DNA from 2 places in the Streptomyces sp. NPDC006529 genome. Region 2 is predicted to be linked to the other one. Evidence: riboswitches for the same ligand, from Rfam matches in the RefSeq annotation. Region 2 holds a riboswitch; the other holds the start of a gene.
The links. A riboswitch is a leader RNA that binds a small molecule or an ion and turns the genes downstream of it on or off. The one in region 2 is predicted to bind ZMP and ZTP.

Region 1 (14,655 bases), on a different contig from region 2:
CTGCCGGAGCACATCCTGTGCGACACGGAGACCACGGACGTGCTGCGCAACACCCGCTCCATCACCGGGAGCTGGTTCAGCACCTGGTACACCAACGGCAACAACCTGCACGTCGAGCACCACGCGGCGATGACGGTGTCCATCAACCGGCTGCGGGCGCGGCACGAGGAGGTCACCACCCTGGCGAAGTACGTCGACCGCAGCTACCCGGCGTTCTTCCTGTCGGTGGCGCGGGAGGCGATGCGCAACGCGCGGCGCTCGCCGGAAGCCGTGGCCGAGCAGGCCGAGGCGGCCCGGGCGGTCACAGCGCCCGCACCCGTCGCCACCCCCGGACCGTCCCCGGTGTCCGTCGGGGCCTCGGGCGGACCGCGCCGCTCCCGGGAGGGGTCGGAATGAACCGGCGGCCCGTCCAGGTGCAGGGCCCGGCGATCCATCTGGCCGCCGCGGTCTCCGCCCAGCGCATCCCCGGTCTGATCAGTGCTTCCTTCATCGGCAGCCAGATCCGGCTGGAGGTCCCCGAGGCAGAGTTCAGCATCTGGGTCGGGGCGCACGGACCGGCCGGGCTGGCGCTGCGGATCGAAGCGGTGTTCCGGGAGCTGGGCCAGGACCGCCGGGCCGGCGGCACCTGGTGGAACACCTGGGACCTCACCGTGGAGGGCCCGGCCCCGGACCCCGGGGCCACGGAGGGCGCTCCCGCCCCGGAGCCCGCCGCGGGCCACCCCCGGCCGCGCAGGTGCGTACCGGCCGAGCGCACCGCGCGGGCGCTGGCCGGGGAGATCGCGGTGGCCCGCAGGAGGTTCGCCGACCTGCTGGCGGAAGCCAGGCAGCAGGGCCGGGCCGCAGCCTGAACGAGTGCGCCGGCCGGGGGAATCCCGGCCGGCGCACCCGTGCGTGTGCCGTGGACCACAGGGACCCGGCGCATGGGCCGCCCCCGGGTCGGATAGCCTGACGACGGATGTCTCTTCACGTCAAGATGTACTGCGGATATGGAGCGGCGTCCTCCAGCACATGGGGCGGGGACGCCCCACCGCCAGCTGTCTAACGGAGAAGGCCATGACCCGCACTCCCGTGAATGTCACCGTCACCGGCGCCGCCGGCCAGATCGGCTACGCGCTGCTCTTCCGCATCGCGTCCGGTCACCTGCTCGGCCCGGACGTGCCGGTCAACCTGCGCCTCCTGGAGATCCCGCAGGGCCTCAAGGCCGCCGAGGGCACCGCCATGGAGCTCGACGACTGCGCCTTCCCGCTGCTGCGCGGCATCGAGATCACCGATGACGCCAACAAGGCCTTCGACGGCGCGAACGTCGCCCTCCTCGTCGGCGCCCGCCCGCGTACCAAGGGCATGGAGCGCGGCGACCTGCTCGCGGCCAACGGCGGCATCTTCAAGCCCCAGGGCAAGGCCATCAACGACAACGCCGCGGACGACATCAAGGTCCTCGTCGTCGGCAACCCGGCCAACACCAACGCGCTCATCGCGCAGGCCGCGGCCCCGGACGTACCGGCCGAGCGCTTCACCGCGATGACCCGCCTCGACCACAACCGCGCGATCTCGCAGCTGGCCGCCAAGACCGGCGCCGCCGTCTCCGACATCAAGCGCCTGACCATCTGGGGCAACCACTCGGCCACCCAGTACCCGGACATCTTCCACGCGGAGATCGCGGGCAAGAACGCCGCCGAACTCATCGCCGACCAGGCCTGGCTCGCCGACGACTTCATCCCGACCGTCGCCAAGCGCGGCGCGGCGATCATCGAGGCCCGTGGCGCGTCCTCGGCCGCCTCGGCCGCCAACGCCGCCATCGACCACGTGTACACCTGGGTCAACGGCACCGCCGAGGGCGACTGGACCTCCATGGGCATCCCCTCGGACGGCTCCTACGGCGTCCCGACCGGGATCATCTCCTCCTTCCCGGTCACCACGAAGAACGGCTCGTACGAGATCGTCCAGGGCCTGGACGTCAACGAGTTCTCCCGCGCCCGCATCGACGCCTCCGTGGCCGAGCTGGTCGAGGAGCGCGACGCGGTCCGCGAGCTGGGCCTCATCTAGTCGACGCCACCACCCCCGCGCGGTCACGTCGGTGACCCCGCCCCCTGTGCGCCCCGGCCGGACCCGGCCGGGGCGCTTCGGCGTGAACAGGACTGTTTTGGCCGGGATCCGACTGTCCGGCGAGGTAAAAGAAATCTAAGGTCGCCCGGTGACCGACCTCCCTCTTCCCCACCAGCCCACACCTGCCGACCGTGGCGCCGCCGGGGACGACGTCCGGGGCGGCCGGCCCCCCGTCCATCCCGCGCTCAGCGAAGCGGGCCGGATGCTGTGCGCGGGCACCTACCTCGACGCCGCCTACCGCGACCGCGTCATCGACGAGCTGTACGTCCACGCGGAGCGCATCGTCGCCCCCTCGTACGGCTTCGACGCCGCCCGCGTCCTCGCCCACGCGCTGCGCGCCCGCCGCGCCGAACTCGGCTGGGCCGCCGGGATAGTGGGCGCCTGGTTCGTCGGCATGATCCTCACCGGCGGCGCCCTGGTCGCCCTGCTGCTGCCCTTCCTCCTGCTGAGCCTCTCCGGCTGGCTGCGCCGCCAGGACAGCAGGCTGGTGCGCTTCCTCGGCGTGGTGCTGCGCGTCTACACCTGGGTGCTGCTGGTGATCCTGGTGACCGCGCTGGTGGGGGCGGCCAACACCTTCGGGGGGCTCGGCGGCTTCGGCGCCGAAACCCTGCTGGACGGCTTCTCCGGCTCCGTCACCGGCCCCTCGGACGGCTACTACTCCGGTTACGACGACTACGCGTCCGCCCGCTCCTCCGGCCCCGGCGGCTCCCCCCTGTGGTGGGTGCTCGCCGTCTTCCTCGCGCTGGTCACGCTCGTCTGGCTGCAGCGCGGCCAGGCCGCCCGCGCCATCGCCGGCGAACTCTCCCCGGGCCGGTACGCCGACCTCGCGGGCGACCCCGCCGAGACCGCCCAGGGCGTCCGCTTCACCCGGATCCGCGGCCGGGTCCGCGCCGAGCAGCACAACCCGCTGATCATGTACAACGTCAACGACCCGTTCTGCGGCGCAGGTGATCCGTACTACCCGTGGCACCTCTCGGTCGAGCTGCGCCCGCGCGAGGACCTCGGCCCCGACCGCAAGGCCGTCCCCGTCACCAACAGCCACCTCGTGCGCCGGATCGTCCCGCTGCTCCAGGCCCTGCGGGTGCCCTCGCCGCACGGCTCCCCGGCCGCCGAGGCCGCCGTACTGGACCGGTTGCGCGAACTCGTCGTCGACGAGTGCGTGTTCCTGCCCGCCGGCGGGCTGCCGCACCGCGACGCTGTCCCGCTCACCCCCGACGCCTGGACCGAGCACCTGAACGGCGCCGTCGAGGAGGGCGGCGAACGCCGCCGCCACTTCCTGCGCATCCGGGTCGGCGGCTGGGACGAGAACCTCGTCGTCACCCTCTTCGTCCGCGTTCACACCCAGGGCGGCATGATGATGCTGGAGGTCGCCCCGCACGTCCTGCTGCCGCTGCGCACCGTCTTCCAGAACGCCGACGCCGACGCCCACCGCTACCTCCACAACAACTGGCTGGGCAAGGCGGCCTGGGCGGTGCGCCACACCCCCGGCTCGCTCGCCTCGTCCGTCGCCATCCTCGGCCGCGGCACCGCCAGCTGGTGGCGGATCGCCACCGGCGGCCACGGCGGCGCCCTGCCCGAGGGCCCCGGTCTCTCGGTGCGCGAACTGGCCTCCCAGGACAACGGGTCGCTCTTCCACCTCATGGACCTCGACCGGTACCTGAAAACCATTCAGGACCGGGTGGTCAGCGGTGTGACACTGGCCCTGCACGAAGCGGGCTGGCACACCGAGGAGTTCGCCCAGCGCGCGGTCACGGTCGCCGAGGGCGGGGTGTTCATCCAGTCGGTGAACGACAGTGCCTTCAGCATCGGCGGCAGCGGACACACCAACACCACCCACGCGGGCAGGAGGAGGAGCAGCGGTGGCCACCAGCGGTGAGCAGCAGGAACAGGGCCGGACACCCGGCCGGGGGAACGGCGGGGGACACGGCGAGGACGCCGGACCAGCCGTCCGATTCGGCGATGTCAGCGACAGCGCCTTCAGCATCGGCGGCAGCGGCAACACCAACACGGTCCACCACCACGTCGGCGGCGCCGCGGCCGTGCCCGGCCCCGAGGAACTGCTGGAAGCGGTACGGGACCTGCGCGCCGCGCTGGTCCGGCTGCCCCGCGGCGCGGAGCGCAGCGCGCTCGACGCCGAACTCGACGAGGTCGCCGGCGATCTGGAGGACGCGGCCGTGATCCGGCCCGGGCTGCCCGAGCGGCTGCGCGCGGCCCTCACCCGCTGGGCCCCGCTGATCGAACCGCTGAACGCGGCGACCGCGCTCGGCGCCCTGCTCGTCACCCTGGGAGGCTGAACCGTGCCCCCCGCAGCCCCCGGTACGCCCCGCTGGGACTCGCAGGCCCAGCGCTGGATCTGGGACTCCGCCCCCGCCGCCCCGGGCTCCGCGGCGCCGCCCGCCGCCCCGCCGACGGTGCCCGCGCAGCCGCCCGTACCGCCCGCGCAACCGGCCGCCGCGCCGACGCAACCGGCCGCCGCGCCGCCCGCCGTGCCGCTCTACGGGCCGCCGCCCGGCGGTCCGGTGTACGGGCCCCCGGACCCGGGGGCCTGGCCCCCGGCCGGCCCCGACCGGCAGCTGCCGGTGCAGGCGCAGCCGCTGTACCCGCCCGCCCCGCCGCTCTACCCCGGCCCGGACGGCAGGGGCCCGGACGGGCCGCCGCGGCGCTGGCTGACCCCGGCCACGGCGGGCATCGCGGTGGCCGCCGTCGCGATCGGCGCGGCGGTCGTGTGGTTCGTGCTGCGCGACTCCGGCGGCGCCGCGCCCGACCAGGCGCACGGCACCGGGACGCCCAGCGTCTCGGCCTCCGCCTCCCCGGACCCGACAGGGAGCGCCTCCGACGGGCCCTCGGCCGTCGCGAGCGCCAGCGCCGGGCCCAGCGCGTCCGCCTCGGCGTCCGCGTCCTCGGCGGGCCACGTGACGCTGGAGGACCCGAAGGGCTTCACCGTCGCCGTGCCCCGGGGCTGGACTCGCGACGATCCCGGCAACGGCGTCTTCTACCGCTCCGCCGACCGCTCCTCGCTGCTCCAGGTCTTCCGGGTGGTCGAACCGGAGCTGAGCCCCCTCGACGCGGTCAAGGGGGCCTCGGCGGACCTGCGCAACCGCACCAGCGGCTACACGGAGGTCAAGGTCGGCGCGGTCCCGGGCGGCTCGGGCGCCTGCGAGCTGGTCTACGAGTACGACAGCGCGGAGTCCCACGGCCGCCGCCGGGGCGTCGAACGGGTCTTCTTCGCCCAGGACGGCAACAAGTGGGCCCTGCTGGCGGCCGGACCGGCCGGCGAGTGGGAGACCACCCAGGACCACCTCACGGCGGCGGTCGGGGCCTTCCGTCCGTAGCCGGTCCGCAGTCAGTTCTTGTACATGCCCGGGGTGTAGTGCCCCGGCACCAGACGGGTGGTGACGCCGAACCGGTTCCAGACGTTGATCGTCGCGATGACGGCGATCAGCTGGGCCAGTTCGGCCTCCTCGAAGTGCTTCGCGGCCTTCTCGTACACCGCGTCGGGAACGAAACCGTCGGTCAGGACGGTCACGGCCTCCGTCAGCTCGATCGCGGCCAGCTCCTTCTCGGTGTAGAAGTGCCGCGACTCCTCCCAGGCCGCGAGCTGGACGATCCGCTCGACGCTCTCGCCCGCCGCGATCGCGTCCTTGGAGTGCATGTCCAGGCAGAACGCGCAGTGGTTCAGCTGCGAGGCGCGGATCTTCACCAGCTCGACCAGGGCCGGGTCCAGGCCCTTCTTCGAGGCGATCTCCAGGGCGAGGACCGCCTTGTAGACCTCGGGGGCCAGCTTGGCGATCTGCATCCGGGGGGTGTGCTCGGGGGCGTGGTGGACGTGGGCGGTGTGCGGTGCGTTCGTGGTCATGGGTTCACCGTACGGACCGGACGGCCCAGCGATATGGTCCATGTTCATGACGGATTCCTGGGCCACTTTCGGCGCTGACCTGCATCTGGAGCTGTCCGCGGGACGCGGTCTGCGGGCCGGTCTCACCGAAGCGCTGCGCGAGGCCGCGCGGGGCGGACGGCTCGCCCCCGGAACCCGGCTCCCCTCCTCCCGTACCCTTGCCGCCGACCTCGGAATCGCCCGGAACACGGTCGCCGAGGCCTACGCCGAACTCGTCGCCGAGGGCTGGCTCACCGCCCGCCAGGGCTCCGGGACCCGGGTCGCCGAGCGGGCGCGGGCGCGCAGGGCCGCCGCGGCCGCGCCCGTACGCCGCCCCGCGCGCCGGGGGCCCTCGTACAGCCTGATGCCCGGCTCCCCGGACCTCGGCGGCTTCCCCCGCGCGGCCTGGCTGAGCGCGGCCCGGCGGGCGCTCACCGACGCCCCGAACGAGGCGTTCGGCTACGGCGGCGACCCGCGCGGCCGGGTGGAACTGCGCGAGGCGCTGGCCGGGTACCTGGCCCGGGCGCGGGGGGTCTACGCCGACCCCGAACGCATCGTGCTGTGCTCCGGCTTCGCGCACGGGCTCCAGCTGATGACCCGGCTGCTGCGGGCGCGCCGGGTCCGGGAGGCGGCCGTGGAGGCGTACAGCCTGGACGTGCACCGCGACCTCCTGGCACGCGGCGGGCTGCGGACCCGGCCGCTGGGGCTGGACGCCTCCGGGGCGCGGACGGGGGAGCTGGCCGGGCTCGGGGCGGGGGTGGGAGCGGTCCTGCTCACCCCGGCGCACCAGTTCCCCACCGGGGTCGCGCTGACGCCCGGGCGGCGGGCGGCCGCCGTGGACTGGGCGCGGACGACCGGCGGCCTGATCCTGGAGGACGACTACGACGGCGAGTTCCGCTACGACCGGCAGCCGGTCGGCGCCCTCCAGGGCCTCGACCCGGACCGGGTGGTCTACCTCGGCACCGCCAGCAAGTCCCTCGCGCCGGGCCTGCGCATGGGCTGGATCGTGGCGCCGCCGGGACTGGTGGACGAACTCCTCGCGGTCAAGGGCCGCACCGACTGGACGTCCAGCGCGCTGGATCAGCTGACGCTGGCGCAGTTCATCACGTCGGGGGCGTACGACCGGCACGTGCGGGGGATGCGGCTGCGGTACCGGCGGCGGCGCGACGAGCTGGTGGCGGCGGTGGGGTCGCGGGTCGCCGTGTCCGGCATCGCGGCGGGTCTGCACGCCGTGCTGGACCTTCCCGTGGGGACGGAGCGCTCGCTCCTCCAGTCGGCCGCCTGGCAGGAACTGGCCCTGGAGGGCCTGGCCCGCTTCCGGCACCCGGACGCCGCCATGCCGCCGCGCGACGCCCTGATCGTCGGCTACGGCACCCCCTCCGACAGCGCCTGGACCCCCACCCTGGCGGCCCTCCGAGCGACCCTGCCGTAAGACCCGCGCCGAGCCCCTTGCCTCCGGCGGCGCCTCAAACGCCGGCGAGGCTGGGGGGTCGGCAGCTCGGCGGAGGGGGCAAATCCAGCCGGCGGGGCTGGGGGAGTCGGCAGCTCGGCGAGGTCGGCTCGGCGGAGGGGGCAAATCCAGCCCCGCCGGCGTTTGAGGCGCCGCCGGAGGCGAGCGGTGGGGAGGTCGGCTGCCCGGCCCGGCTCGGCGGAGCAGGATCCGGGAGGCGGGGCGGATTCAGCCCCGCCGGCGTTTGAGGCGCCGCCAGGGGCACAGCGGGCGCGCCGCGTCCGGGGTCAGTCGGCCCGGGGCCGGGGCGGCGGCGGGGGCGGTTCGCCGAAGCGGGCCAGGGCAAGGGCACCGGTGACCGCGACCACGAAGCCGAGGACCGCGAGCCAGGTCAGCCCCTCCCGCGTCCGGTCCCCGAGCCACACCACGCCCACCACCGCCGGCCCGACCGTCTCCCCCAGCACCAGCCCGGCCGTGGCCGCCGTCACCGACCCGCGCTGCAAGGCGGAGGTGAGCAGCAGGAACGCCGCCCCACCCCCCAGCAGCAGCGCGTACGTCGCCGGGTTCGAAACCAGCGCCCCCGGCGCGAAGCCGTCGATCAGCCGGACCGCGACCTCCACCACCCCGAAGCCCGTCCCCGCACCCAGCCCCAGGACCAGCGCCCGCGCCCGCCCCGGCAGCCGCCCCGCCGCCGCCCCCACCAGCAGCACCGCCGCCGCGGCCCCCAGCATCGACCACTTGAGCGCCGTACTCCCCGGCCGCGACCCCTCCTCCCCGGAGGCGAGGCCCAGCAGGGCGAGCCCGAGGCAGACCACGCCGACCGCCGCCCACTCCGTACCGCTGAGGCGGACCTTCAGCAGCCGCGCCGCCACCACCGCGGTCACCGCGAGGCTGGCGGCCAGCGCCGCGCCCACGGCGTAGATGGGGATCGAGCGCAGGGCGATGATCTGGAAGACGAAGCCGACCGCGTCCAGGCTCAGACCGGCCAGATACCGCCACTGCCGCAGCGCCCGCAGCAGCAGCGCCGGGTCGACCCCCGACCCCGTCCCCGGCTCGGCCGCCCGCGCGGCCACCGCCTGGAGCACGGACGCCGTACCGAAACACACCGCGGAAGCGAGCGCGCACACCATCCCGATCAGCACGCGACGAACTGTAGACGGCCGGATTCCATCGGTGGGGCGCCCCGCTCTAGGGTGGGGGCCAACAGCACCGGCCAGGGGGAGCCCGTCCATGGACAACAGCAGCGGTACGGCACGGCGGCGCATGCGCTCCGGCGCCGTCGCCCTCGGCGGCGTGGGACTGCTCGCCGCCTCCCTCGTCGCCTGCGGATCGAGCGACGAGCCCGACCGGCGGTGCGTCTCGAAGACCTCGCTGAACAAGCTCGACGACAAGGAGTGCCGCAGCGGCGGCCACGGCACCTACTACTACGGCGGCACCACCAGCAACGGCAAGGCCACCGGCGGCAGCTTCGACAAGTCCGCGGTCAGCCGCGGCGGCATCGGCGGCGGCTCCAAGAGCAGCGGCGGCTGAGGGTGCGCCGCCACACCATCGAGCCCCGCCCCGACTGGCAGCGCATCGTCGAGGAGCAGGGGCTGGTCTACCCGCTGACCCGCTACCCCGACGACTCCCTGCGCCCCTACTGGGACGAGAGCGCGTACTACTCGTTCACCCTCCCCGAGGTCGAGGCGCTCGAAGAGGTCGTCGAGGAGCTGCACACGATGTGCCTGGCCGCGGCCGCGCACATCGTCGCGCACGACCGCTACGCCGACCTCGGGATCACCGACCCGCGGCTCGTCGCCCGGATCGCCGAGTCCTGGCGGCGGCGCGCCGAACAGCCCTCCCTGTACGGCCGGTTCGACCTGCGCTACGACGGCGCGGGCGGCCCGGCCAAGATGCTGGAGTACAACGCGGACACCCCGACCTCGCTGGTGGAGGCGGCCGGTCCGCAGTGGTTCTGGATGGAGGAGCGCTTCCCCGGCGCCGACCAGTGGAACTCGCTGCACGAGCGGCTCGTCGAGGCCTGGCGCCGCCAGGCCCCGCTGCTGCCGCCCGGGCCGGTGCACTTCGCGCACTCCGAGGCGGACGAACTGGGCGAGGACCTGATGACGGTCGCCTACCTCCAGGAGACCGCCGCGCAGGCCGGGCTCGCGACCGAGGCCCTCTCCGTGGAGCGGATCGGCTGGGACCGGCTCTCCGGCCGGTTCGTCGACGAGAAGCTCCGCTTCATCCGCAGCTGCTTCAAGCTCTACCCGTGGGAGTGGCTGGCCGAGGACGCGTTCGGCCCCCAGGTGCTCGACACCATGGACCTCGGCGGAGCTTCCGGTTCCACGCTGTGGATCGAACCGGTCTGGAAGATGCTGCTGTCCAACAAGGCCCTGCTGGCGATCCTGTGGGAGCTGTACCCGGACCACCCCCACCTGCTCCCCGCCTACCTCGACGGCCCGCGCGAGCTGGCCCGCACCACGGGGTACGCCGTGAAGCCGCTGCTGGGCCGCGAGGGCGCCGGCGTCACCCTGCACCCGGTGGGCGCGCCGCCGTACGAGCCCCCGGCCGCCGACGCGGACGAGGGCCCGGTGTGCTTCCAGGGCCTCGCCGCGCTGCCCGACTTCGACGGCAACCGGGTGGTGCTCGGCGCGTGGGTCGTCGAGGACGAGGCGGCGGGGCTCGGCATCCGGGAATCGGCGGGGCCGGTCACGGACGAGTACGCCCGCTTCCTGCCCCACGTCATCCTCTAGTCCGTCCCTTCCCGGCGCCGGCGTCAGGCGGAGAGGACCGCCCGCAGCTGGTCGAGGCCCCAGTCCAGGTCCTCCTTGCTGATGACCAGCGGCGGGGCGATCCGGATCGTGGACCCGTGGGTGTCCTTGACCAGGACGCCCCGCTCCATCAGCTTCTCGGAGATCTCCCGGCCCGTGCCGAGCGCCGGATCGATGTCCACCCCGGCCCACAGCCCGCGCCCGCGCACGGCCGTCACCGCGCCGCCGCCCACCAGCAGCCCCAGCTCCCGGTGCAGGTGGTCGCCCAGCTCGGTGGCGCGCTGCTGGTACTCGCCGGTGCGCAGCATCGCGATCACCTCCAGGGCGACCGCGCAGGCCAGCGGGTTGCCGCCGAAGGTCGAGCCGTGTTCGCCAGGGTGGAAGACCCCGAGCACGTCCCGGTCGGCGACCACCGCCGACACCGGCACCACACCGCCGCCGAGCGCCTTGCCGAGGATGTAGACGTCCGGCACGACCCCCTCGTGGTCCAGCGCGAAGGTCTTCCCGGTCCGCCCGAGCCCCGACTGGATCTCGTCCGCCATGAAGAGCACGTTCCGCTCGCGCGTCAGCTCCCGTACGGCCGCCAGGTAGCCCGCCGGCGGCACCAGCACTCCCGCCTCGCCCTGGACCGGCTCCAGCAGCACGGCGACGGTGGTGTCCGTGACGGCCGCCGCGAGGGCGTCGAGGTCGCCGTAGGGGACGATGTCGAACCCGGGCGTGTAGGGCCCGTAGTGGTCGCGGGCCTCGGCATCGGTGGAGAAGGAGACGATGGTCGTCGTCCGGCCGTGGAAGTTGTTCGACGCGACGATGATCCGGGCCTGGCCGTCCGGGACGCCCTTGACCTCGTACCCCCACTTGCGCGCGGTCTTCACGGCGGTCTCCACCGCCTCCGCGCCCGTGTTCATCGGCAGCACCAGCTCCTTGCCGCACAGCGCCGCCAGCTCGCCGCAGAAGTCGGCGAAGCGGTCGTGGAAGAAGGCCCGCGAGGTGAGGGTGACCCGCTCCAGCTGCTCCTTCGCCGCGTCGATCAGGCGCCGGTTGCCGTGGCCGAAGTTCAGGGCCGAGTAGCCCGCGAGCATGTCGAGGTAGCGCTTGCCCTCCACATCGGTCATCCACGCGCCCTCCGCCGAGGCGACGACGACGGGGAGCGGATGGTAGTTGTGCGCGCTGTGCGCGTCGGCGGCGCTGATCGCCGCCGACGTGGCGGCATTGCTCTGTGCGTCGGTCTGAGTCGACACGGGGTCTCCGTTTCGTCCGTGCGGGACAGTGACGAGGGTGGCGTCATTGTCTATCTCGCTCACCAGGCGGACGCGGAAACCTCATCCGCGGCGCGGCCGCTAAGCTGGGCGGCACGCACGGCGACTGGCGCACGGAGAACGAACTCCGGGGAAGTCGTGCGCGCAGGACCGCATCAAGGGCCGCTCGCCTGGGCCTCGCGGGGACGACCACGACATCGACCCCGGAGGAGCCGCCATGTCCGCGAGCCGCCACCCCGCCCTCTTCGCGACCGACCCCGAACTCGCCTCGTTCGTCGCGGCGGAGGAGCAGCTGCAGGCCGATACCCTGCGCCTGATCCCCAGCGAGAACTACGTGTCCGCGGCCGTGCTGGAAGCGTCCGGCACCGTGCTGCAGAACAAGTACAGCGAGGGGTACCCGGGCCGCCGCTACTACGAGGGCCAGCAGAACATCGACCGGATCGAGGCGCTCGCGATCGAGCGGGCCAAGGGCCTGTTCGGCGTGGACCACGCGAACGTCCAGCCGTACTCCGGCTCCCCGGCCAACCTGGCCGTCTACCTCGCCTTCGCCGAGCCCGGCGACACCGTGATGGGCATGGCACTGCCGATGGGCGGGCACCTGACGCACGGGTGGGGCGTGTCGGCGACCGGGACGTGGTTCCGGGGCGTGCGGTACGGGGTGCGCGCGGACACGGGCCTGATCGACTTCGACGAGGTCCGCGACCTGGCCCTCAAGGAGCGGCCGAAGGTCATCTTCTGCGGTGGCACGGCGCTGCCGCGGACCATCGACTTCGCCGCCTTCGCCGAGATCGCCGAGGAGGCGGGGTCGGTGCTGGTGGCCGACGTCGCGCACATCGCGGGCCTGATCGCCGGTGGCGCGCACCCCAGCCCGGTCGGGCACGTGGACGTCGTCTCCACCACCACGCACAAGACCCTGCGGGGGCCGCGCGGGGCGATGCTGATGTGCCGCGAGCAGCACGCGAAGGCCATCGACAAGGCCGTCTTCCCCGGGCTCCAGGGCGGGCCGCACAACCAGACCACGGCGGGCATCGCGGTCGCCCTGCACGAGGCCGCGCAGCCGGCGTTCGTCTCGTACGCGCACGGGGTGGTCGCCAACGCGAAGGCGCTCGCGGCGGCGCTGCTGGAGCGGGGCTTCGACCTGGTGTCGGGCGGTACGGACAACCACCTCATCCTGATGGACCTCACCTCGCGCGGGGTGCCGGGGAAGGTGGCGGCGAAGGCGCTGGACCGGGCGGGGATCGTCGTGAACTACAACACGGTGCCGTACGACGCGCGCAAGCCGTTCGATCCCTCGGGGGTGCGGATCGGGACGCCGTCGCTGACGTCGCGGGGGTTGCGGCCGGAGCACATGCCGGTGGTCGCGGACTGGATCGCGCGCGGCGTCGCGGCCGGGGCCGCGGCCGACGAGGCGGCGCTGGCGGCGATCCGCGCCGAGGTGACCTCCCTGATGGCCACCTTCCCGGCCCCGGGCCTCCCGGTGGCCTGACGCCCCTGCGCCCTTCTCCGGGCTGGTCGGGCGGGTCGCGGGGCGGCGCCCCTGCCTGCGGCCCGCCCTCCCCTCCGGGGGCGCCTCAATCGCCGGCGGGGCTGAATTTGCCGGGTCGGCGGGACCGGGTGGGCCGCCGGTGCCGCCCTGCCTGCGGCCGGCCCTCCCCTCCGGGGGCGCCTCAATCGCCGGCGGGCTGGATGGGGGCCGGGGGTGCTGCCCTGCCTGCGGCTTGCTCTGCCCTCCGGGGGCGCCTCAATCGCCGGCGGGGCTGAATTTGCCGGGGCGGGGGCTTCAATCGCCAGCGGAGCTGAGGTTGCCGGGCCGGGACCCCGCGAACGCCGACGAGGTCGGCGAGACCGGATTCGCGGCCAGCGCTGCTGGATGACCGCAACCCCCTCCAGCCTCGCCGGCGTTTGAGGCGTCCCCGGAGGGTCAGCCGGGCACCGTCCGGCGTTACCCCTCCAGCCTCGCCGGCGTTTGAGGCGTCCCCGGAGGGTCAGTCGGGCACCGTCCGGCGCTACCCCTCCAGCCTCGCCGGCGTTTGAGGCGCCCCCGGAGGGTCAGCCGGGTACTGCCCGGTGCCACCCCTCCAGCCCCGCCGGCGTTTGAGGCGGCCCGCGGAGGGTCAGCCGGGGCACCGACCGGCACCGTCCCCGGCCTCGCCGGCGTTTGAGGCGCGCCCCCGGCGGGCGGCCGGTGGCGCCCACGGCCCCGGCGCCGGCGGCGGAAAGCGGTCGCTTGATTCGCGCAAGATCAAGCCGACCCCCTACGCACGGGTACGGCCGCCGACGCGGCACCGGCGGCCACCCCCACCCCCGCCCCCCCGCCGGAGGCGCCCGGTTCAGGCCAGCGCGGGCCGAAGACCGCCCCCGCACCTGAGAGAATGGCGGCATGGCCTCTGACCGTCCCCGCGCGCTCTCCGGTATCCAGCCCACCTCCGGTTCGTTCCACCTCGGGAACTACCTCGGAGCGATTCGGCAGTACGTCGCCCTGCAGGAATCACACGACGCCTTCTACATGGTCGTCGACCTGCACGCGATCACCATGCCGCAGGATCCGAAGGAACTCCGCGCCAATACGCGGCTCTCCGCCGCCCAGCTGCTCGCCGCCGGCCTCGACCCCGAGCGTTGCACCCTCTTCGTGCAGAGCCACGTGCCCGAGCACGCGCAGCTCGGCTGGGTCATGAACTGCATCACCGGCTTCGGCGAGGCCGGCCGGATGACCCAGTTCAAGGACAAGTCCGCGAAGTCCGGCGCGAGCAACGCCACCGTCGGCCTGTTCACGTACCCGATCCTCCAGGTCGCCGACATCCTGCTGTACCAGGCGAACGCCGTCCCGGTCGGCGAGGACCAGCGCCAGCACATCGAGCTGACCCGCGACCTGGCCGAGCGCTTCAACCAGCGCTTCGGCGAGACCTTCACCGTCCCGGCCGCCCACATCGTCAAGGAGGTCGCGAAGATCTACGACCTCCAGGACCCGGCGGTCAAGATGTCGAAGTCGGCGTCCACCCCCAAGGGCCTGATCAACCTCCTGGACGAGCCCAAGGCCACCGCGAAGAAGATCAAGAGCGCGGTCACCGACACCGAGGCCGAGATCCGCTTCGACGCCGTGCACAAGCCCGGCGTCAGCAACCTGCTCACGATCTACTCCACCCTCACCGGTACGGCGATCCCGGTCCTGGAGGAGAAGTACGAGGGCAAGGGCTACGGCGCGCTCAAGACCGACCTGGC
Region 2 (14,655 bases):
GGCGACGTGCGATCCCAGCCGGTAGGTCCGTACGATCCGGTCGTTCTCGAAGGCCCAGCCCGGGAGTTCCCGCAACCGGTCCTCGATCTCCTTCTGCGACAGCGGCTGACTCGGCATGGGCAGGCTCCTTTGTCCCCGTGATGTCGTCTCCGGACGTCGTCCCCGTGACGTGTCGTCAAGGTTCCCACAGCGCATGCCCGGGCGGACCCTTCGCGCCGTGGCGCGCCTGGGCTAACGTCGCCCGCATGACGATGTCGGTGGGACCTCTGCTCCGGGCCTGGCGGGAGCGGCGCGGGATCAGCCAGCTGGAGCTGGCGGGCCGCGCGGACTCCTCCTCCCGGCACATCAGCTTCGTGGAGACCGGCCGGTCCCGGCCCAGCGAGGAGATGGTGATCCGGCTGGCCGACCGGCTCGACGTGCCGGTCCGCGAGCGCAACGCCCTGCTGCTGGCGGCCGGTTACGCCCCGCGGTACGCGCACACCCCGCTGGACGCGCCGGAGTTGGAGGCGCTGCGGGAGGGACTGGAGCGGCTGCTGACGGCCTACGAGCCCTACCCGGCACTGGTCGTGGACGGGACGTACACGGTCGTCGCGGCCAACCGGGGCATCGCGATGCTGCTGGACGGACTGCCCGCGCACCTGCTGGAGCCGCCGCTGAACGCGATGCGCCTCACCCTGCACCCGGAAGGGCTCGCGCCCCGGATCCACAACCTCGCCGAGTGGCGGGGCCACCTGCTGGCCCAGATGGACCGGCAGATCGCGCTGGCCCGTTCGGAGCCGCTGCGGGCGCTGTACGAGGAGGTGGCGGCGTACCCCGTCACGGGTGCGGCGGCCGGAACCGTCCCGGCGGACGCCGCGGCCCCGGCGGACCCGGCGGGATCCGCGGCGACGCCCTTCGCGCTGCCGCTGCGGATCGAGCACGAGGGGCAGGTGCTGTCCTTCGTGTCGACCATCGCCACCTTCAACACCCCGATGGACGTGACCGTCGCCGAGCTGGCCGTCGAGACCCTGCTGCCGGCCGATCCGGCGACGGCGAAGTACCTGCGCTCACTGGGTCCTTGAGCCCCGCACCGCCGCGACCAGGGCGCTGGCGGGCCGCTCGCGGGAGGCGAGCCACCCGACGGCCGCGCCGTAGGTGCTCAGCAGGGCCGGATCCCGGACCGCAGTGCGGCGGCCCGGGATCCGGTGCCCCCACTCTCCCGTCCGCCGCCCGCCGGGTCGATTACCCCGGGGGTCGTGCGGCCGGCGCGGGGAGAGGTCAGCCGAGGTCGGCGAGGCTCAGCCCGGCCTGCGCGGCGGCCGCCTGCACGGTCTGCTCCAGCAGGACGGCGATGGTCATCGGGCCGACGCCGCCGGGGACCGGGGTGATCAGGGAGGCGCGGGCGGCGGCCGACTCGAAGTGGACGTCGCCGCGGTTGCCGTCGTACCCGGCGTCCAGGACCACCGCGCCCGGCTTGATGTCCTCGCCCCGGATGAACTCGGCCTTGCCGACGGCGGCGACCAGCACGTCTGCCTGGCGGATGATCGAGGGCAGGTCCTCGGTGCGGGAGTGGCAGTAGGTGACGGTGGCGTTCTGCCCGAGCAGCAGCATGCCGGCGGGCTTGCCGAGGATGGCGCTGCGGCCGACGACCACGGCGTGCTTGCCGGCGAGGTCGACCTCGTACTCGGCGAGCAGCCGCATGATGCCGCCCGGGGTGCAGGACACGAAGCCCGGCAGCCCGAAGCCCATGGCGGCGAAGGAGTGCATGGTGACGCCGTCGACGTCCTTGCCCGGGGCGATGGCCTCGAAGGCGGCGCGCTCGTCGATGTGGTGCGGGACCGGGTGCTGCAGCAGGATGCCGCTGACCTCGGGGTCCACGGAGAGCGCGGTGAGGGTGGTGATCAGTTCCTCGGTGGTCGTCGAGGCCGGGAGCTCCACGTGGCGGGAGGTGATGCCCGCCTTGGCACAACGGTTCTGCTTCATGCGTACGTACGTCACGGACGCGGGGTCCTCGCCGACCAGCACCGTCGCGAGACAGGGCGCGGTGCCGGTGCGGCGGGTGAGCCCGGCGGCCAGCACGGCGGTGCGCTCCGAGATGCGGCGGGCGAGGGCGGTGCCGTCCATCAGCCGGGCGGTACGGTCCTGGGCCTGAACGGTCTGGGCAGTCGTCACGGGGTCTCCTGAACGTCGCTGCGGGATCGCGGATCGCCCAGGCGCGCGGCAGTCGGCGTACGGACACCTCGGTGCCGCGGTACGCCGGGCCGCTCCCCGGTGGTGATCCACCCAAGCGCCAGTCACGGCCCGCCGACCACTGTAGTCGACGCCCGCGGCGTGCGCCGGGCCGCGCGGGCGGGCGGGCGGGGGCGGACCGCGGCCGCCGCGGCGCGGAATCGAGTGGATCACCCGGCATCGAGCTGGGACGATCGCGGCATGACACCTCATTTCGATCAGCTCGTCGCCGAGGCGGAGTCCGTGTCCGTGGACGGCTGGGAGTTCTCCTGGCTCGACGGCCGGGCGACCGAGCAGCGCCCCTCCTGGGGCTACCAGAGGCTGCTGGGCGAGCGCCTGGGGGGCGTACGGGCGGCCCTGGACATCCAGACCGGCGGGGGCGAGGTGCTCGCCGGAGCGGGCGCCCTGCCGCCCCTGATGGCGGCCACCGAGTCGTGGCCGCCGAACATCGCCAAGGCGACCCGGCTGCTGCACCCGAAGGGGGCGGTCGTCGTCGCGGACGCGGACGAGCCGCCGCTGCCCTTCGGCGACGAAGCCTTCGACCTGGTCAGCAGCCGGCACCCGGTGACCGTCTGGTGGGAGGAGATCGCGCGCGTGCTGCGCCCCGGCGGCAGCTACCTCTCGCAGCAGGTCGGCCCGGCGAGCGTCTTCGAACTCGTCGAGTACTTCCTCGGCCCGCAGCCGCCGGAGGTCCGGCGCGCCCGGCACCCCGACGACGCAGTGGCCGCGGCCGGGGCGGCGGGGCTGGAAGTGGCCGATCTGCGCTCGGAGCGGCTGCGCACCGAGTTCCACGACATCGGAGCCGTGATCTACTTCTTGCGGAAGGTCATCTGGATGGTGCCCGGCTTCACGGTCCACCGGTACCGCGACCGGCTCCGCGAGCTCCACGAACAGATCGATCGCGAAGGACCGTTCGTGGCGCACACCGCACGATTCCTCATCGAGGCCCGCAAACCGGAACGGTGAAAAGGGCGGACGGATCCGTGGCCGAAAGGTTGCGCGGACACAGCGTGGCGCAGGTCACTCAATTCATGGCGTAACGAATCGACTCGGGCATGCGATGAAGCGACAGGTGTCTTCGCGCGGCGCCGGAATAACGACCCCCCTCGGGCCCGTTCCACGAGTTCGCGCGATGATGTCCCGTCCCGCCCTTATATCTGCCGCAACGAGAGGCTCCTTGTGTCGCTCAGCCCGTCCCGTACGTTCCCTCCGGAGATCGCCGAATCCGAGGCCCTGGTCGCGCTCGTCGAGCGTGGCCGCGAACAGGGTCACATCAACGGTGACGACGTGCGCCAGGCCTTCGAGGCCGGCCGCATCCCGGTGGACCAGTGGAAGCGGGTCCTGCGCAGCCTGAACCAGGTTCTGGACGAGGAGGGCGTCGCGCTGCACGTCAGCGCCGCCCCGGCCGCGAAGGCCCCCGTCAAGAAGGCTCGCAAGGCGGCGGCCCCCGCCCGCGCCGTGACCAAGAAGGCCGCCGCGCCGCGCCCCATCGGCGCGCGCAAGACCGCGGCCCCCGCCGCCGCGGCGGCGATATCCGCACCGCCGGCCTCCGGGACCGAGGAGGAGGCGGCGGCCGAGACCACCGCCGAGCCGAAGAAGCGGACGGTCAAGAAGACCGCCGCGAAGAAGACGACGGCCACCAAGAAGACCGCCGCCGCGAAGAAGGGCGCCAAGGACGGCGACGAGGGCGAGCCCGCCGCGCCCGAGGGCGTGGACTGGGCCGCGGAGGACCTGGCCGACGAGGAGGAGGAGAAGACTCCCAAGGTCGGCGGCACCCAGGGCTTCGTGCTGTCGGACGACGACGAGGACGACGCCCCGGCGCAGACCGTCATGGTCGCCGGTGCCACCGCCGACCCGGTCAAGGACTATCTCAAGCTGATCGGCAAGGTGCCGCTGCTCAACGCCGAGCAGGAGGTGGAGCTGGCCAAGCGCATCGAGGCCGGCCTCTTCTCCGAGTACAAGCTCGAAGAGGAGGAGGACCACAAGCCCGCGTTCAAGCGCGAGCTGGAGATCCTCGTCGAGGACGGCCGCCGGGCCAAGAACCACCTGCTGGAGGCCAACCTCCGCCTCGTGGTCTCGCTGGCCAAGCGCTACACCGGCCGCGGCATGCTCTTCCTGGACCTGATCCAGGAGGGCAACGTCGGCCTGATCCGCGCGGTGGAGAAGTTCGACTACACCAAGGGCTTCAAGTTCTCCACGTACGCGACGTGGTGGATCCGCCAGGCGATCACCCGCGCCATGGCCGACCAGTCCCGCACCATCCGCATCCCGGTGCACATGGTCGAGATCATCAACAAGCTCGCCCGCGTGCAGCGCCAGATGCTCCAGGACCTGGGCCGCGAGCCCACCCCGGAGGAGCTGGGCAAGGAACTCGACATGACCCCCGAGAAGGTCATCGAGGTCCAGAAGTACGGCCGCGAGCCGATCTCGCTCCACACCCCGCTGGGTGAGGAGGGCGACAGCGAGTTCGGTGACCTCATCGAGGACTCCGAGGCGGTCGTCCCGGCCGACGCGGTCTCCTTCACCTTCCTCCAGGAGCAGCTCCAGTCCATCCTGGGCACGCTCTCGGAGCGCGAGGCGGGCGTGGTCTCCATGCGCTACGGCCTCAACGACGGCCAGCCGAAGACGCTGGACGAGATCGGCCGCGTGTACGGCGTCACGCGTGAGCGGATCCGCCAGATCGAGTCGAAGACGATGTCGAAGCTTCGCCACCCGTCGCGCTCGCAGGTGCTGCGCGACTACCTGGACTAAAAAAAGTCCGGACGGGAGCCCGCGCCGTACCGGCCGCCAGCGTCGCCATCGGCGACGGGGCAGCCGGTACGGCGCGGGCTCCCGCGTGTCCGGGGGCCGCGGACGGCCTACGCCGCCGCGCGCTTCCTGCGGGCCGACATCACGGCGTGGACCAGGACGCCCGCGAAGAGGAAGAGCACGCCCTGGTAGACGGCCTCGTAGCCGGAGCCGGCGACCAGCCACATCGAGAAGCCGAAGGCCAGGCCGGCCAGGATCCCGTCCCGGACGAGCCGGCCGCGCGCCACCCGCTCGCCCTGCCCGGACACGAGGAAGTGGATCTGGGCGGCGGTGGACAGCAGGTAGGGCACGGTCGCGGTGAAGGTGGTGACCAGGACCAGGACCTCGAAGACGCCCCGGGTGCCCGAGGTGTAGTTGTAGACGGTCAGCGCCGACGCCAGGACGGCGGTGACGAGCACCCCGGCCACCGGGACCCCGCGCCTCTTCGCCTGGAAGACCTTCGGGAAGAGGCCGTCCTGCGCCGCCGCGTACGGGGTCTGCGCGCTGAGCAGGGTCCAGCCGGTGAGCGCGCCGATCATCGAGACCACGGCGGCGCAGGCGACCAGGGTGCCGCCCCACGTGCCGCCGAACACGGCGTTCACCGCGTCGCTGAAGGGCGCCGCGGAGGAGACCAGCGCGTCGTGGGCGACCAGGCCGAAGACGGACACGGTGCCCAGCAGGTAGACGGCCGCGGCGCCGAGCGTGCCCAGGAGGGTCGCCCGCCCCACGTTGCGGGCCGGGTCGCGGACCTCGCCCGCGCTGACCGCGGCCGATTCCACGCCGAGGTAGGAGAAGAGCAGGATCGCGGCGCAGGCCGAGACCGCGCCGGCCGCGCTCTGGTCGGTGGCCCGGAAGGGCCCGAGGTGGGCGGGGTCGAAGAAGAACAGGCCGCCCACCGCGACCAGCAGGAGCGGGGCGAACTTCAGCACGGTGGACACGACCTGCACCGCGCCGACGTAGCGGGTGCCCGCCAGGTTGGCGAGCGCCGGCAGCCACTGCACGGCGAGCGCGGCCAGGCACATCGACCACCGGTGCGCGCCGATCCCCGGGAAGAGGACGGTGAGGTACCCGGCCGCGGCGACGGCCAGCGCCGCGTTGGAGACCCAGGTGGTGATCCAGTAGCTCCACGCCGCCAGGAACCCGGCGAAGTCTCCGAAGGCCGCGCGGGCGTACACGTACGGTCCCCCGGTCCGCGGGAGGCGCCCGGCGAGGCGGCCGAAGACCAGCGCGAGGGCGATCGCGCCGAGGCTGAGGATCCCGAAGGCGACCAGGCTGATGGTGCCGAAGGGGGCGACCGAGGCGGGCAGCAGGAAGATGCCCCCGCCGACGATGTTCCCCATCACCAGACAGGTGGCGACGGGGAGGCCGAAGCGGCGGGCGTGCGGGCCGGCGTCCGGTCCGGGCCGGTCGGACGCGGTCCGGTCGGGCCGCGGCCCGTCGGGCGCGGGCCCGGCAGGGGGGCGGGCGGCGGGCGGGCGGACGGCAGGGGTGGTGCTCACGGTGGTGCGCCTCGGTCGTTTCACATGGTGGACAGCGGGCAGGTCGACACATGCTCGGTGACGGCGTGGTCCGCGCCAAATCAGCGGGTTTCGTCCGGCCCGGCCACCGGTACGGAAGGAAGTGTTCCGCTCTCGGCGGCTCCGGACCGGCGATCTTCCACCGGCGCCCGCGGCCCTGCGCGGTCCCGCGCGCGGGCGGCGCGGGGCGAACCGGGCGGTCAGGTGCCGTCGTACCCCGCCGTCGGCATCGACATCCGGCGGTGCACCTCGGCCTTCATGCCGGAGGTGTAGGCGGGCTCCTGCTGTCCGGCGGTCTCCAGCCGGACGCCCCGCCGCTCGCACTCGGCGGTGAACTCCTCGACCGAGCGCAGCGCCCGGCGCAGCACCCGGTGGTTGGGGGCGACGAACAGGTCGACCTGGCCGGCGTCGATGTCGGACCACAGTCCGCAGTGGTCGGCGCGCAGCCCGTAGACCAGCAGTTGCCGGGTCACGACGTAGCCGTGGTCGGCGGCCCAGCGCGCGCACATGGCGTGCTGGGTGCGGGTGTCCACGATGAAGGGATCGGCGTCCAGTTCCTCGAGCGGGGTCAGGCTGGCGATTGCGGCGACGCGCAGCTCATCCATGCCGCCCGACCCTACTCCGATCCGCGCCCCGCGAGGAGGGGGCCTTCGGCCACGTACTAGAACACCCGCGAGGATCCGATCGGCAGGTCCCAGAGGTCTTCGCGGGGCAGCCCTGCGCGGCTCCAGGCGGCGCGGGCGCGCAGCAGCGGTTCCATGACCGGTTCGGCGGAGAGGACGAAGGTGGCCCAGTGCATGGGGGCCATCCGGCGGGCCCCCAGGTCGAGGAAGGCCCGTACGGCTTCCTCCGGGTCGGTGTGCACGTCGCGCAGCCACCAGCGCGGGGCGTACGCGCCGATCGGCAGCAGGGCCAGGCCGATGCCGGGGTGGCGGCGGCCGATCTCGCCGAACCAGTGCCCGTAGCCGGTGTCGCCCGCGAAGTAGACCTTCTTGCCGGAGCCGAGGTCGGTGAGGACCCAGCCGCCCCACAGGGTGCGGCAGGTGTCCAGCAGGGAGCGTTTGGACCAGTGGTGGGCCGGGACGAAGTCGAAGCGGACGCCGCCCAGTTCGGCGGATTCCCACCAGTCCAGCTCGGTGACCCGGGTGAACCCGCGGCGGCGGCACCAGCGGGCCAGCGCGGCCGGGACGAAGAGGGCCGTGTGCCGGGGCAGCCGTTTGAGGGTGGCCGCGTCGAGGTGGTCGTAGTGGTTGTGGCTGATCACGACGGCGTCGACGGGCGGCAGGTCCTCCCAGCGGACCCCGACGGGGGTCAGCCGGGCCGGGGTGCCGAGGATCCGGCGGGACCAGACCGGGTCGGTCAGCACGGTCAGCCCGCCGATCCGCAGCACCCAGCCGGCGTGCCCGGCCCAGGTGACGGCGACCTTTCCGGGGGCGGCGGCGGGCAGCGGTCCGGGCGCGTAGGGGAGGTCGGGGATCCCCCGCAGGCCGGCGGGGCCGGGCCGCAGCGTTCCCTCCCGCGCGAGCCGCGCGAAGTCCCGCAGCCCGGGCAGCGGGGTGGTCAGCCGGCCGGCGAAGGAGCGCGGCCACCGCCGCACTTCCCCGAGCGGCCGGGTCCCGCCCCGGCGCGCGGAACCCGGTCCGGCCGGGCGGGGCTCGGCGCGGGGGTCCGGACCGGCTGGACGGCCCTCGGTCCGGGGGTCCGTACGGCGGTCGGCGGAGCCCCGGCGGGCGCTCGGGGGATCATCCGCGGCCGCTTCCGCGCCGGAGGCGCTCGCGCGGCGTCCCGTCTGGTCCCTCATCAGGTGTGGTCCCTCATCGAGAAGTCTCCGTTCACCGGCACATCGGGCGCGGGGTGGGTCGGTGGCGCGGCGGGCGGCCGGGGCGGGGGTCAGGTCAGTTCGGCGAGCACCGACCCGAACCGGTCGAGCGAGCGCCGTACGTGCGGGAGTCCGAGCGGGTCGGCGGCCTCCAGGGCGGCCAGCCGCTCTTCCGGGGTCGCGCCGAGGAACGGGCCGGTCGACAGCCGGAAGCGCAGCGCGCCCAGATCGTCGTCGAAGCGCTGGCCGCCGGGGGCGGGGGCGCCGAGCCGGGTGCCCAGGTGGTCCTCCAGTTCCATGGCGTCGCCGACGCCGTGGCGGGCGAGTCCGGCGCGCAGCGGGGTCAGGTCGGCGTAGAGGTGGCGTCCGGCGCGCGGGGGCCGGGCCAGGGCTCCGACGGCCAGCAGTTCGCGGTGGGCGGCCGCGGCCACCGCCGCGTGCAGGGCGGCGGCCGAGCGGCCGCGGGCGACGACGGCCGCGGGTTCGTCCAGGGCGTGCGCGGCGGCGACGGCGACGGGCCCCGCGACGAGCGCGCCGGTGGCGGTGAGGACGTCGAGGGTCCGGGCGCGCAGCCAGGTGCCGCGCGGCGTGCCGGGGAAGCGCACGACGGCCGCGGGCCACCCGCCGGGCAGCAGCGCGCCGGAGAGGTCGAGCAGGACGGCGGCCTGGTCGGGCAGCATCTCGGCGGGGCTCAGCACGGCGTCCTGGTGCGGCCGGTGCAGGGTGTCGCGCCAGGTCTCGTCGCTGACCACGAACAGTCCGGCGGATTCGGCCGCCTCGCACGCCTCGCGCAGCACCTCCGGCGGCGGCACGGTCGCGGTGGGGTCGTCGGCCACCGACAGGAGCAGCACGCGCGGGTCGCCGCCCTCGGCGCGCACCCGGCGTACGGTCTCCAGCAGGGCGTATGGGTCGGGCACGCCGCCGCATTCCGCCGGGGTGGGCACGTGGTAGGCGCGCCGTCCCAGCAGCCGGACCTGCGGGGTCCACCAGGCGGGACAGGGGCGGGGCAGCAGCACGTCACCGCCGTAGGCGCCGAGCAGGGCGAGCAGTAGCGCGGGGGCCCCGGGTCCGGCGGCCACAGCGTCCGGGTCGGCGGGCAGGCCGCGGCGGGCCCAGTGGCGGCAGGCGGCCTCGCGCACGGGTGCGCCGCCGCCGGGGGGTTCGGGGGCGGAGCGGCCCGCGGCGTCCGCGAGGACGGCGGTGAGCTCGGGCAGCACGGGCAGGCCGGGTTCCGGGGCCGGGGGTCCGTACCGGACCGGACCGCGTCCCTCTGCCGCCGTGCGCCGCATCCACGCCACCGCCTGCACCACCGCTTCCGTCCGACCTCCGGCCGACACCGCTGACCCGACCTTTATACGGTCCTTTGAGATGATGTGCTGCTTGTGTGGTGATCACGCGCGGCGCGGGCCGGGTTCAGCCGCCCGCCGGACGGCGCGGCCAGTCCGCGCCGCCTGCCCGCCCCCTGCCCGCCTTCAGCCCGCGCGTCCGACCAGGGCCAGCAGCCGCGTCTGGGCGTCCGCGCCCGCCGGCACGTCCAGCGGAGGGGCGAACGCCCCGCTCGCGGCGAGCCCATCGGCGTACGGCATGACCTCCTTGATCGAGAACTCGACGAGGCCGTCCGGGAGCCGGTCGTCGGCCCCGATGCCCCGCGCCAGGTCCCAGGCGTGCACGACGCAGTCCGCGGTCAATTCGGCGCAGTACGCCGCCGCGCCGGTCGGCCCGTAGGACAGCCGCACGGTCCGCTCCATCGCCCCGGGAGCGGTGAAGGCGGCGTGCGCGGCGGCCGCGGCCAGTCCCCAGGCGGTGTCCGGGTCCGCGCCGAGCACGTCACCGGAGTAGGCGTCGCCGACCTCCTCGACCGTCCGCCCGCCGGTCACCAGCGGCGGGACCCAGAGCTGCTCACCGGTGACGTGGTTGACCAGATCGCGCACGGTCCATCCGGTACAGGGGGTGGGCGCGCCCCACTGGTCGTCGGCGATCCTGCGCACGTACGCGCCGAAGAGTTCCAGCGCCTTCGCGTGCTGGTCGAGCAGGGTGTCCGGCCGGCGTTCTCCCACGGGTCCCACCGTCCTCTCGCTCGGGCTCCGCCTCCTGGGGCCCACTGTCCTCCGGCTGCGATTCCCCGGCTACCGGACCGCCCACCAGGCTTTCCCCGTAAGCCTCCTGTCCACATGGCAATACAGCTATCTCATATCGCGACATGATCCTCTACCGTGGTGGCACCGCTTCGAGACCGCTTCGAGGCCGCTGCGAGACCGCTTCGACGACGAGGAGTCACCGCCATGGAGAGCGCGCCCGAGACCACCCGCGAGACCGCCGTCTACACCCACGGGCACCACGAGTCGGTGCTGCGCTCGCACCGCTGGCGCACGGCGACGAACTCGGCCGCCTACCTGACCGGCGCGCTGCGCCCCGGCATGAGCGTGCTGGACGTGGGCTGCGGGCCGGGCACGATCACCGCCGACCTGGCCGAGCTGGTCGCCCCGGGCCGGGTCACGGCCGTGGACGCCGCCGAGGACGTCGTCGCCCAGGCGCGGGCGTACGCGCAGGAGCGCGGTCTGCGCGACATCGTCTTCGCCACCGCCGACGTGCACGCGCTGGACTTCCCGGACGACTCCTTCGACGTCGTCCACGCCCACCAGGTGCTCCAGCACGTGGGCGACCCGGTCCGGGCCCTGCGCGAGATGCGCCGCGTGTGCCGCCCGGGCGGGATCGTCGCCGCGCGCGACGCGGACTACGCGGCGATGACCTGGTTCCCCGGGGTGCCCGGGCTGGACGACTGGCAGGACCTGTACCGGCGGGTGGCCCGCGCCAACGGCGGCGAGCCGGACGCGGGGCGGCGCCTGCTGTCCTGGGCGAAGGCCGCCGGGTTCACGGACGTCACGGCGACTGCCACGGCGTGGTGTTACGCGACCCCCGAGGAGGTGGCCTGGTGGAGCGGGCTGTGGGCGGACCGGACGACGGCGTCCTCGTACGCCGGCGTGACCACCGGGGGCGGCCACGCCACGGCCGGGGCACTGGCCGGCATCGCCGACGCCTGGCGCGCCTGGGGCCGGGAGCCGGACGCCTGGTTCTCGGTGCTGAACGGCGAGGTGCTGTGCAGGGTGTGAGCGGATCGGGGCGGCCGGGGCACCCAGGGCGGTCGCGCCCGGCCGGGGTGGGCCGGTGGAGCCCGGCGGGGGTGACCCCGGGGCGGTCGGCCGCCCCTCCCCCGGGCCAACCCGCGGCCGGGTCCGTCACCCCGGGTCCGTCGCCCCCGGGGCGGCCGGCCGCATCCGGAAGTCGTAGCGCGCGGGCAGCGGGCGGCCCGTGAGGGACGACCACACCTCTCCCAGCACCTCGTCCCCCTCGCGGAGGTCCGCCACCTCGAAGCCCTCCTCGAACACCCGCAGCGCCGCGCCCACGTGACCCTCGGCCGCCAGCATGCGGGCGGCCAGCAGCAGGAACCGGCCCTGTTCGCGCAGGCCGGGGCGCAGCCGCTCCCACACCGCGCGGGCACCGGCCGGGCGGCCCGCCGCCAGGAGCGCGGCCATCGCCTCCCGGCCCAGCGCGGACTCGGCGGCGGTCCAGGCGGCGCCGCCCCTGCTCTCCCCGGCCAGGTCGGCGAAGGCCTCCGCGTACCGGTCGGCCGCCCGCTCCCGGTCGCCCGCCAGCCGGTCCGCGACCGCCATGCAGCGCAGCAACGGCCAGCGCGAGGGGGCCAGCGCCAGGCCGCGTTCCCAGCTGCGCACCGCCTGGGCCACGTCGCCCGCGTGCCACTGGGCGACCCCGAGGTGGTACTCGGTCAGCGGGTCCGCCGGAGCGGTCTCCAGCATGTCCCGCCAGTGCGCGGCGACCAGGCTCGGCCCGGGCGGGGCGACCCGGCGCGGGCTGGGGAAGACCCCGGTGCGCCACAGCTCCAGCCAGGGCGCCTGGTCCTCCCCGAGATCGGTCTCGGCGAAGGGCGTGCCCGGCAGTTCGTGCCCGGCGCACAGCACCTCCAGCGCGCCCCAGCCCGACCCGGTGGCCAGCCGCTCCCCCGGCTCGTGGTCGGCGTACGGCCGCCACGCCGCGTACGCCGCGTCAACCCGCTCCCGCGGCAGCGCCGCCTCCAGCGCCCGCCCGGCCTCGCCGCGGGCCGCCGCCCAGTCGTCGCCGTGCACCGCCGCGGCCTCCGCGGCCAGGGGCCCGTACGCCTCCAGCCAGCTGAACTCCGCCCCCGCCTCCAGCCGTACGTGCTCCAGCTGCGTCCGCGCGAGCCCGGCCTGGATCTCCGCGTACCCCGGCGTGCCGGGCTCGGTCAGCCACTCCTGCCAGCGCCGCCCGCCGCGGCCCGCGCCCCACACGAAGAGCTTGCGGCCGCGCAGCCGTGCGGTGGAGGTCTGCGCCAGCCCGTACCCGGCGGCGTCGAGCGAGGCGATCCAGGGCCGCTCGCCCCGCGCCACCTCGTAGAAGTAGTCGGCGGGGTACTCGCCGCGCAGCGGGTACGTGCGGTCCGCGCCCTCCCAGCGCGGCACCGGGATCCGGCGCAGTGCGCGCTCGTACCCGAAGTGCCAGGCCTCGTCGGCGGGGGCGAGCACGCGGGTGCCCGCGTCCTCCGGGACGGCGATGTTGGACCACCAGTACACGGGGGCGGCCCGCTCGTGCGGATTGCGCACCCGCACGCCGACGTACAGGAACTCCGAGTCCTCGGGCAGCCACAGGTCCACCTGGAACGGCAGGTCGCGCAGCCGCTCCCATTCCCACATCCGGAGCATGGTGGTGCCGTCGGGCGCGGGGACGAGCGCGGCGTGCAACGGGGCGCAGGACAGGGTGGTGTGTCCGGTCGCGCCGATGTTCCACTCTATGCCGCCGGAGAACCAGGCCCCGTTGAGGGCGAAGGCGGCGGGCTGGAACACCGGGTTGCGGTAGAGCAGTTCGCGTCCGGTCGGGAGGTGGACGATCGAGTGCACGCGCCCGCCGAGCCCGGGCAGGACGGTCACCCGCAGGTGCGCGTTCTCCAGCACGATGCTCTCGAACTCGCGCTCGGTGCGCTCCCGCCGGTAGCCGTCGAGCACCCGGACGGGCAGCAGCGATCTCAGCGGTTCGTAGCCGATCTGCCGGGCCATCTCGCGGGGCAGCCCGTCCCGGGAGCGCTCGTCGAGCGTGTGGATCTCGGCGGGCGCACCCAGGGTGGGCAGCGGGTTCTCGGGCCCCAACGGGGCTGCGGGCAGCGTCACTACGGAACGTCGGACGATCGTGGCCATGAGGGAAATGGAACACGCCACGGCGGCCGGAGCACAGCCGTTCGGCGGATCACGCCCGGTCAGGATTACGCAAAGGCCCCGGCCACCAGGTCGGCGAGGAGCGCGCCCGCACTGGCGTCCGGGTCCAGGTCCGGGTCGTAGACCGTGATGTTGAGCCCGACGCAGCGCGGGGACTTCACGAGGACGGCGAGCAGTTCGCCCAGTTCGTCGGGGAGCAGTCCGCCCGGCTCGGGGCTGTCCACGGCGGGCATCATCCGGGGGTCCAGCGCGTCGGCGTCCAGGTGCACCCAGAAGCCTTCGGTGACCGGCGGCCGCAGACCCTCCAGCGCGACCCGCGCCACCGGCCCGGCGCCGGCCTCGCGGAGCTGTCCGACGGTGACGGCCATGATCCCGGCGGCGGCCAGTTCGGGGAGGTCCGCGTCGCCGTCCCGCAGCCCGAAGAGCCGCACGTCCTCGTCCCGCAGGTAGGGCGAGCGGCCCTCGATGTCGGACAGGTCGGCCTGGCCGCGGCCGGTGGCCAGGGCCAGTTCCTCGCCTCCCGCCGCCCCGACGGGCCCGTTCACCGCCGTGTTGCCCGGGTGGCGGAAGTCGGCGGAGCCGTCGATGGCAGCCAGGCCGTACCGGCCGAGCCGGCGCATGGCGAGGGAGGCGCCGAGCTGGATCGAGCAGTCACCGCCGAGGACGACGGGGAACTCCCCGTCCCTCAGGTGCTTCTCGATCCGGTCGGCGAGGGTGACGGTGTAGGCGGCGAGGGCGGCGGCGTGGAAGACGCCGTCCCCCTCCCGCCAGTCACCGCGGTCGTAGCGCGGTGGTACGACGACACCGCCCTCGCGTGCGCCGAGCCGGGCCAGCAGGCCCTGTTCGCGCAGTGCCCCGGCGAGTTTGTAGACCCCGGGCACGGTTCCGGGAGCGGGCGGGCGCAGACCGAGATTGGACGGGGCGTCAAGGAGCACGATCGTTCGCATCCCCTCATCCTGCGTGATGCGGCACCGCCCGGTCGAGCATCTCCCCGGTGATCGCCCAGCGTTCGTGGTCGCGCCAGGCGCCGTCGATGAACAGGAAGTCGGGCGAGAAGCCCTCCCGGCGAAAGCCGAGGCGG

Region 1: it holds a riboswitch for ZMP and ZTP, as region 2 does, so the genes downstream of both, glyA (serine hydroxymethyltransferase) here and ABZY31_RS05370 (tetrahydrofolate dehydrogenase/cyclohydrolase catalytic domain-containing protein) in region 2, are expected to answer to the same signal.

Annotation. Positions count from the first base shown of each region.
Region 1 is NZ_JBEXPB010000002.1:121,112-135,766, forward strand. Features, by position in the region: gene ABZY31_RS02460 (fatty acid desaturase) at 1-396, shown strand, start outside; gene ABZY31_RS02465 (hypothetical protein) at 393-848, shown strand; gene ABZY31_RS02470 (malate dehydrogenase) at 1,054-2,043, shown strand; gene ABZY31_RS02475 (hypothetical protein) at 2,192-3,979, shown strand; gene ABZY31_RS02480 (hypothetical protein) at 3,963-4,397, shown strand; gene ABZY31_RS02485 (hypothetical protein) at 4,401-5,435, shown strand; gene ABZY31_RS02490 (carboxymuconolactone decarboxylase family protein) at 5,447-5,959, opposite strand; gene ABZY31_RS02495 (PLP-dependent aminotransferase family protein) at 6,006-7,409, shown strand; gene ABZY31_RS02500 (hypothetical protein) at 7,715-8,557, opposite strand; gene ABZY31_RS02505 (hypothetical protein) at 8,658-8,957, shown strand; gene ABZY31_RS02510 (glutathionylspermidine synthase family protein) at 8,960-10,162, shown strand; gene rocD (ornithine--oxo-acid transaminase) at 10,186-11,418, opposite strand; ZMP/ZTP riboswitch at 11,529-11,619, shown strand; gene glyA (serine hydroxymethyltransferase) at 11,654-12,922, shown strand; gene trpS (tryptophan--tRNA ligase) at 13,817-14,655, shown strand, end outside.
Region 2 is NZ_JBEXPB010000004.1:92,967-107,621, reverse strand. Features, by position in the region: gene ABZY31_RS05380 (4a-hydroxytetrahydrobiopterin dehydratase) at 1-117, opposite strand, end outside; gene ABZY31_RS05375 (helix-turn-helix transcriptional regulator) at 246-1,061, shown strand; gene ABZY31_RS05370 (tetrahydrofolate dehydrogenase/cyclohydrolase catalytic domain-containing protein) at 1,258-2,103, opposite strand; ZMP/ZTP riboswitch at 2,180-2,287, opposite strand; gene ABZY31_RS05365 (class I SAM-dependent methyltransferase) at 2,410-3,174, shown strand; gene ABZY31_RS05360 (RNA polymerase sigma factor) at 3,388-4,959, shown strand; gene ABZY31_RS05355 (amino acid permease) at 5,067-6,494, opposite strand; gene ABZY31_RS05350 (hypothetical protein) at 6,713-7,117, opposite strand; gene ABZY31_RS05345 (MBL fold metallo-hydrolase) at 7,174-8,313, opposite strand; gene ABZY31_RS05340 (aminotransferase class I/II-fold pyridoxal phosphate-dependent enzyme) at 8,403-9,620, opposite strand; gene ABZY31_RS05335 (TIGR03086 family metal-binding protein) at 9,804-10,388, opposite strand; gene ABZY31_RS05330 (class I SAM-dependent methyltransferase) at 10,614-11,441, shown strand; gene ABZY31_RS05325 (DUF5107 domain-containing protein) at 11,568-13,556, opposite strand; gene ABZY31_RS05320 (arginase family protein) at 13,622-14,521, opposite strand; gene ABZY31_RS05315 (GNAT family protein) at 14,526-14,655, opposite strand, start outside.